Regions from separate parts of the Marinobacter sp. NP-4(2019) genome, predicted to be linked through region 1. Evidence: predicted binding sites of a transcription regulator. Region 1 holds the regulator's gene; the other holds the start of a gene.
The links. The regulator FliA, encoded in region 1, starts transcription of late flagellar genes. The targets are predictions, from matches to a motif close to CTAAAGTTTNNNNNNNNNNNGCCGNTAA.
Positions count from the first base shown of each region.

Region 2: a site for FliA is predicted at 2,396-2,423, ahead of EHN06_RS08245 (methyl-accepting chemotaxis protein). Genes of this name have one in related genera too.

Region 1 is NZ_CP034142.1:2,890,739-2,895,043, reverse strand. Features, by position in the region: gene flhF (flagellar biosynthesis protein FlhF) at 1-1,128, shown strand, start outside; gene EHN06_RS13175 (MinD/ParA family protein) at 1,234-2,046, shown strand; gene EHN06_RS13170 (RNA polymerase sigma factor FliA) at 2,083-2,826, shown strand; gene cheY (chemotaxis response regulator CheY) at 3,001-3,384, shown strand; gene EHN06_RS13160 (protein phosphatase CheZ) at 3,406-4,191, shown strand; gene EHN06_RS13155 (chemotaxis protein CheA) at 4,208-4,305, shown strand, end outside.
Region 2 is NZ_CP034142.1:1,801,033-1,805,337, forward strand. Features, by position in the region: gene EHN06_RS08230 (DUF1631 domain-containing protein) at 1-760, shown strand, start outside; gene ampD (1,6-anhydro-N-acetylmuramyl-L-alanine amidase AmpD) at 866-1,465, shown strand; gene EHN06_RS21430 (hypothetical protein) at 1,465-1,890, shown strand; gene EHN06_RS21435 (hypothetical protein) at 1,788-2,351, shown strand; gene EHN06_RS08245 (methyl-accepting chemotaxis protein) at 2,510-4,305, shown strand, end outside.

The sequences.
Region 1 (4,305 bases):
GGCGACAAGGCCCGGGAGGCGACCAATGGTTCCCGCCTGGCGGAAATGCAGGCGGAACAACATCGCCACCTGGAGGAGGAGCTTGGGCGTTCCCGGGACCGTATCCGTGAAGTCCGTGAAAAGCGGGCCAGTATCGGGGCCGGTTATGCCAACAACACGGCCTTCATTGAAGATTCCGCTCTGGATCTGGAGCCCGCTACGGCGGATTCGGATTATGCGCCGGCGTCGGCTGGCTATTCTGATGAGCTGGCGCAGATGCGTGCGGAGATCAGTTCGCTGCGGGATCTGATGGGAGCCCGCGGACAGGAGCCCAAAAAACCGGCAGCCAATGCTGTCCAGCAGCGGCTTTCCGAGCGCTTGCAGGAATTCGGCCTGGGGTTCGATCTGGCCAATTCCCTGTCCCGCCGGCACAATGGCGGGCGCCTGGAGGAGGGCTGGAAACAGTCGCTGAAAATGCTGGCCACCGGTGTAAAAACCTCCCGTACCGAATGGCTGGATCAGGGGGGTGTCTATGCTCTGGTCGGGCCCACCGGGTCCGGCAAGACCACCACCATCGGCAAACTGGCGGCGCGCCATGTCCTCCGCCACGGTGCCGATTCCCTGGCGCTGGTGACCACTGACCGTTATCGGGTGGCTGCCCATGAGCAGTTGTTCGTGTTTGGTCGCATCCTCAATGTACCGGTCAGGGTGGTGGATGAAAGTCACTCCCTGGACGATATCCTGGATGAATTGTCCGACCGTCACCTGGTGCTGATTGATACCGCCGGTCTCACCAGCTCCGACAAGGGCTACGAGCAGCAATTGTCAGAACTGGCCCGCAGTCACCACAGGATCCGGACCCACCTGGTGGTTTCGGCGACTAGCCAGCCGCGCATCATGAAATCCGTCTGGCATTGCTATAAGATGGCTAATCTTGCGGGCTGTGTGATGACTAAAATAGATGAGGCCCTTACCCTGGGCGAGTCTTTGGGGTTTGTCATGGAGTCTGGTCTGCCCGTGGCTTATTACACGGATGGTCAGAAGATCCCCGAAGATTTGCATCATGCCGAAGCCGTACCCCTGGTTCGGCTGGCCGTGGAGCGGCTGAAAACACTCCAGCAACAACGGGCGGTGGCGGAGGGGGCCTGAATACCATCCCCGGCCATACCGGATGACGGAGTATCCGGCGTGCAACAGGCGCCGTTGAATGACAACTGAGCCTTCGGTTAAACGTGGCGAGAGACAAAACCAAGTATGAGTAAACCACATCCGGTACAGGTGATTGCAGTTTCTGGCGGAAAGGGCGGCGTTGGCAAGAGCAACGTTTCGGTCAATCTGGGGATCGCTCTGGCGCAGAAAGGGCGTCGTGTAGTGTTGCTGGATGCCGACCTGGGCCTGGCCAATATTGACGTACTGTTGGGTATTACCGCCAACCGCAACCTGTCAGATGTGCTGGCTGGCAATTGTGACCTTAGGGACATTCTGGTCGACGGTCCGGGTGGCATCAAAATCGTTCCGGCCTCTTCAGGCACCCAGCGTATGACTCAGCTCAGTGCCATGGAGCATGCCGGCCTGATCAACGCGTTTAGCGAACTCGGAGACCAGATTGATGTGCTCATCGTGGATACTGCGGCGGGCATTTCCGAATCGGTGGTCAGTTTCCTGAGGGCGTCACAGGAACTGTTGCTGGTGGTTTGTGATGAGCCCACATCCATCACCGACGCTTACGCCCTGATCAAGCTGATGAATCGCGATTATGGCACGAACCGTTTCCGTATTCTGGCCAATCAGGTACGAAATGAGCAGGAAGGCAAGCATCTGTTTGAAAAACTGACCCGGGTCACTGAGCGGTTTCTTGATGTGGCACTACAATACGTGGGGATCGTGCCCTACGATGAAGCTGTCAAGAAAGCGGTGCAGCGGCAGAAGGCGGTTCTGGAAGTTTATCCCAGGGCAAAAGCGTCACTGGCGATCAGGGCGTTGGCCGATAAAGTCGACAACTGGCCGCTACCTACATCACCCCGCGGACACCTGGAGTTTTTTGTGGAGCGGCTCGTCGAAGTCTGAATTTGATTCTGTCACCAAAAAAACAAAACCGGACGCATGACATTGGCGAAACACCTGGGAATCTATCAGAAAACCGGCGTCAAGGGCGCTTCCCGGCTCGTTGAAGAGCATGCCCCGCTGGTCAAGAAAATCGCACTGCACCTGATGGCCCGCTTGCCGGCATCGGTTCAACTGGAGGACCTTATGCAGGCCGGAATGATCGGGCTGCTCGAGGCTGCTCAGAGGTACAGTTCCACCAAGGGCGCAACCTTCGAAACCTATGCCGGTATCCGCATCCGGGGCGCCATGGTGGATGAAATCCGCAAGGGTGACTGGGTGCCCCGTTCTGTTCATCGCAATGCCCGTCGTATTTCCCAGGCCATCAAGGCTGTTGAAGACCGTGTCGGTCGTGAAGCTCAGGATCAGGAAGTCGCTGACGAGCTGGGAATGGAGCTTTCCGAGTACCATGCCAGCCTGAGTGATGCCAACAGTGGCAGACTTTTTAGCCTTGATGAGCTCAATGAATCCGGGGAGCTGCCGTTAGAAGAAGCAGAGGCCAGTGATAATCCCCTGGATGACATCACTTCCGCAGCGTTCAAGCGAAGTCTGGTGCAAGCGATTGAAGAATTGCCCGAGCGGGAGAAACTGGTGCTCAGCCTGTACTACCAGGAGGAGCTTAACCTCAAGGAAATTGGCGCTGTTCTCGGGGTGAGCGAAAGTCGTGTCAGTCAGATACACAGTCAGGCAGCACTGAGACTTCGGGGCCGTCTGACTGGCTGGCAAAAAGAGGCGGCCGGTTAACAGGCCGGAAACCCGCCAGCTCAACGTGTACTGAGGTTGGCCATCTGTAGCTTTTGGTAACCGACGCTTTACAACTGGGGCAATCCCCACACAATAAGCGGTGAAATCTCCGGCCTGCCAGGTTATTGGCAGAAAGATAAAACGTATTCCGGGTGTTACAAACTGGAGGTCCCATTGGACAAGAACATGAAAATCCTCATTGTGGACGATTTTTCCACAATGCGACGGATCATCAAGAACCTTCTGCGTGATCTGGGATTCACCAATACCGACGAAGCCGATGACGGCAACACTGCGCTGCCCATGCTGAAAAGTGGCAAGTATGACTTCCTGGTGACCGACTGGAACATGCCGGGTATGTCCGGGTTTGATCTGCTGAAGGCAGTGCGCGCCGATGAGGAGCTGAAAACCCTTCCAGTTCTCATGGTGACGGCGGAAGCAAAGCGGGATCAGATTGTTGCTGCCGCACAGGCGGGGGTGAATGGCTATGTGGTGAAGCCGTTTACCGCAGCGGTCCTCAAGGAGAAGATTGAAAAAATCTTCGAGCGAATCCAGTAACCAAAGGTCGGATGGGCTCTCATGAGCGATAGCAAAAAGAATCCGCACGGCCTTGATCCGGAGGTGACCGAAAAGCTCCGCACACAGGCTAACGAGTTGGTTGAGCACGTCAATTCCGGTAATTATGCCCGAGCGATGACCCTGATCAATGATCTCAGCGAGGTCCGGGATCAGAGCCTGTACCGGGAAGTCGGGCGGCTTACTCGCAGTCTCCACGAGGCGATCCGGAACTTCCAGATTGATCCCCGCAACGCGGAACAACAGGAAGCCCTGTCAAAAATGACCGACGCTTCCGACCGGCTGGAATACGTGGTGAAAATGACCGGCCAGGCGGCCAATCGCACCATGGACCTGGTCGAGGAAACCATGCCCAGGGCACACGTCATCCGTGATGAGGCCGCGGTCCTGAGGGAGCAATGGCAACGCCTTCGTCGCCGGGAAATGCAGCCTGCGGAATTTCGCGATCTCTACGGCCGGATAGATCGTTTCTTCGTCACGCTGACCGACGACGCCGACACCATTTACAACAACCTGTCGGAAATCCTGTTGGCACAGGACTTCCAGGATCTGACCGGTCAGGTGATCCAGAAGGTCACTAATCTGGTGAAGGAAGTGGAAGAACACCTGTTGAGTCTGGTGGTCATGGCCAGCCATGTCGATCAACTGACAGGCACCGTTCATGAAATTGAATCGGCTGAAGTGTCCGCCGAACAGGGTGTCGGTCCCCAGATGAATGCCGATAAGCGCGAAGATGTAGTGTCGGGTCAGGACGATGTTGATGATCTTCTGTCCAGTCTCGGTTTCTGAATGAAGAGGGTAACCCATGGCGTTTGATGCCGATGAAGAGATCCTGCAGGACTTTCTGGTTGAAGCAGGGGAGATACTCGAAAAGCTCTCCGAGCAGTTGGTGGATCTTGAGCA
Region 2 (4,305 bases), 1.1 Mb from region 1:
GATGCGGGAAGCCTGGAGCAAATATCTTCAGTGGACGGTGTTAAGAGAGGGGGAGGACAGTGAAAGCTGGGCGTCTGCCGTGGAGTTGACGCGCAAACTTGTCTGGAGTGTGGACCCGCGACCGGTGACTGACAGCACCCGTACCGAGTTGTTGCGGTCGATTCCGTCGATCGTGGACGACCTTCGCCAGGCGCTTCAGGAAATCTCCTGGGATCCGTTTGCCACGGACGCGGCGATTCGTGATCTGGAGCTGGCCCATGTTGATGTTTTCCAGCGGTTAGTGACCTCCAGGGTGTCCTCGTCCCGGAACGGCAACACTGGAGCCCTGGATGAAACGTCTGCTGCTGATAACGATGAACCCAGCGTTGTGGAGGCTGGAGAGGCCGTCAATGACCTGGAAGCATCTGAGGTAGTGGAGAGCCGGCCTGTAGTCGATGAGCCTGTTGCTGGAACAGAACCCGCACCTGAATCAGAGATTGAGCGGGCGTGGCTGGATCGTGCGGATAGTCTGCGTGTGGGGTCCTGGATTGAGTTGACCAGGGATACCACTAAAACCCGTTGCAAGCTGGCGGCCTTTATCAAGGCAACAGGCAAGTACATCTTTGTTAACCGCAGTGGCGCGAAAGTGGCCGAGTATTACAGGGAATCCCTGGCGCAGGCAATGGCTTGCGATGAGATCACGATGCTGGACGATGGCCTGATTTTTGATCGGGCGCTGGAATCCATCATTGATAACCTTCGTAGTAGTCGCAAGGATTAACCTGCCGTAGCAACCCGGGCAACTTTGTGCTTCAATCAGTGCGGATATTAACAGCAACAACCTGCTGGATTTACCTTGCCTGACTCGATTCAAAGCCAGAACGCTATCGCCTGTAACCATGACTCCATTGACCATTTGCGCAAGACCGGGCGAATTTCCGGCGTGCGCTGGTGCCCTTCGCCCAATTTCGGTCCGAGACCCGAGGGCGCCGATATTTCACTGCTCGTTGTTCATAACATAAGCCTGCCCCCGGGACAGTTCGGTGGAGATGCTATCGAACGGTTCTTCTGTAATTGCCTGGACACCTCGGAACACCCGTATTTTGAAACCATTGCTGAGCTCAAGGTATCTGCTCATGCATTGGTTCGGCGTGACGGCGAGGTTGTACAGTTTGTCAGTTTGCTGGACCGGGCCTGGCATGCGGGGCGCTCCTGTTTCCGCGGTGAAGAGGAGTGCAACGATTTTTCTATCGGTATCGAACTGGAGGGTACCGATGATATTCCTTACACACTGGCGCAATATCAGCGGTTAGCAGAGCTGTCAAAGCTGATTATGAAGGCGTGGCCGAAAGTCACCGGAGACCGGATTACCGGCCACTGTGATATAGCGCCGGGCCGGAAAACCGATCCCGGCCCGGTGTTTGACTGGGATCATTACCGTCAGCAGTTGTCCGATCTGGATGCAACGACACGGGAGATGCCCTGATGGTGCTGGTTGTGTTTCTGTTTGCCTGGCTGGTTCGTCGCCGGCTGGACCTTTCCGGTACCTTGTCCGGTGACCAGGTATGGCGTGTGTGGTTTCATTCTGGCCGGTCGGCGGAGGCTGGTCGGGAAGTGGAGATCCGCTGGGGATTGGTGCGGGTCATTGGGCCGGCATTGCTGCTAGCGGGGCTGGTCTGGACGGCGTCGGTCTATGGCTGGCGCATGTCGTTGTATCCCCTGGAGTTTCTGTTGTTGTTGGTGCTGATGGGCGCGCCGGGTTGGAAGCCGCTTCTCAGGGCCTACAGTGAGGCCTGGAGCCGGGGGATATGCAGGCAGCCTGGCATCATATCAAGGATTGCCTGCCCGCTGACGAGCGGGGGCAGGCGGTTTCGCCGGATGAAATGCATCTGGCGTTGTCCAGAAAACTGATGGTCGCCGTGTTTGAGCGCTTTTTCCTGGTGGCGTTCTGGTATGTGGTGGGTGGTATTGGACTCGCCTTTTTGGCGAGGGGGCTGGTGGCATTGCAGGAGCATTGGCCGCAGGCGGCGGCGCGACCCCGCTACGCCCGCATCGCTGGGCTGGCCAGTTGGATACCCGCGCGGCTTCTGGCCTGTACTTTTGGCCTGGCGGGAGATCTCGCGGGTTGGTTGAAGGAGTCGCGGAGCGTGCTGTTTTCCTCCGGGCTGTCAACCGATCAGGTGTTGATCCGGGCTGCAAATGGGGCGCTGACTGGATATGCACTGGATCCTGCACGTTTTGCCAGGGTTCATCCGGATGAGTGGACCGCATTCGGTGGCAGGAGCCTGAAAGCTATTCGTGATTTGCTCAACCGAAGCATGCTGGTGTGGGTGTGTGGCATTGCCCTGCTGGTCATTGCCGGAGTGGTTTGAAAATCCGGTCCCTAAAAAATGTTACGAGATAACAACAATAAGTCCTAAAGTTTTTAAGACTTTAGTCGATAGTATAGGCAAAGAATAAACATATTTTCTTTGAAACACCGGGCAGGGGCCAAACAGTGAAGCAATTAATCAAGCCTGCAGTCGCGCTGATGAACCGACTGCCGATGTTCTACAAATTCAGTCTGATCAGTGTGCTGTTTCTCCTTCCCATCGGTGGTCTCTCCTGGCTTGTCATCGGCGAACTGAACCGTTCCGTGGAAACCATGACCCGGGGTGTTGAGGGGCTGGAGCAGCTGGAGCAAGTGGATCGTCTGCTAAAAGCCTCATTCGATTACCGGGATTATCGTGCTCCCGGAAAGGTCCGGGACCAGTCCGAGCTTCTGGCAAAATCCGATCAGGCTGCCGAAACCATCAGCAGTATTCTGCAGGAGCTGGCTGCCCGCGAGCTGGCGTTTGATGTTTCGGGCAACTGGAACCAGCAGGTGGTTCAGTTACAGGAAGAGTGGGAGGCATTGCGCGGTGAGGACAGCTATCAGAGCAACCTTGACCCACAGTTCAAGTACTATCAGGAATTTGTCCAGAAGGTCCGTGCCATGCTGTCGGCAACCATTGAGATTTCCGGCATTGGTCAGGATTCGTCCCGGGAAAACCTGTTGCTGCTGGGGCTTTTGAGGGAATCGCTGCCGGAAGCACGGCACGTCATTGGGCGCGCCAGGGCCTACGGAACGTTTGCGCTGGTAGACGGACAGGTAGGATATAATCTGAGTGAGGGGCTTAATGAGATATACGATGCTCTGACAAACCGTGCCTCATTGTTGGCCCCTGCTTTGTCGGTTGCCCGGACTGCATCTCCGAAACTATCAGAAGACGCCGGTGATACCGTGGACAGCATCAACAACAGCTTGTCGGTTGTCAGGGATACACTGGACGCCAATATTATCACCCCCATGCGTCTTGAAATGCCCTGGCAGGAATTTGATGCCCTCGTGGCGGAGGAGCTCGCTCACTATGACGTTTTGACCGAGACTATCTTCGACGTGGTGGGGAACAACCTGTCGGCCAGACTGCAGGGGGAAATGCGTCAGCGGCACCTGATCATAGTGGCTCTGTTTCTTGTTTTGTTGGTCGTGGTCTACCTGTACGTAGGATTTTTCATGTCGGTGCGTACGGCCATTAACCGCTTCAGCGAGGCCGCACGGACCGTAGCTGCCGGTGATATGACGGCACATATCCAGCTTGAGAACCGTGATGAACTGGGAGAGCTGACGACCGAGTTCAATAACATGACGGATCGCATCGCGGATCTGATTCGTTCGGTGAGTCGCACCACCCTGAATGTAGACCAGCAGGCGGTCCGGGTGAAAGATACAGCTACGGCCAACAGTGAGGCTGTCGCCCGTCAGATGGACGAATCGGGCCAGATCAATGAGGCCATGACCCAGATGGTGGAAGCGGTTCATGAGGTTACCGAGAGCGCTCACAGGGTCTCTGACAGCGCGGGCACCGCTGAGCGGGACACGGAGGCCGGTCGTCAGGTGGTGGCGGACACGGTGGAAACCATCAATCGCCTGGCGACCGAGATTTCCGGTGCGGTGGACGTGATCAACCGCGTGAGTGCGGATAGCGACAACATCAGTCAGGTTCTGGTTGAGATCAAGGCAATCGCTGAACAAACCAATCTGCTGGCGTTGAATGCCGCGATTGAGGCCGCCCGCGCCGGTGAACATGGGCGTGGATTTGCGGTTGTGGCTGACGAGGTCCGCTCCCTGTCCCAGCGAACCCACAAGTCGACCGAGGAAATTGAAGGCATGATTTCCCGTTTGCAGAGCGGTGTGAAAGATGCTGTCGGGGCCATGACCAACAGTCACGAGGTGACTGAAACAACGGTTCGCAAGTCTTCAGAGGTCACCGAAGCGCTGGATCGCATTGCCGGGGGGATTTCCAC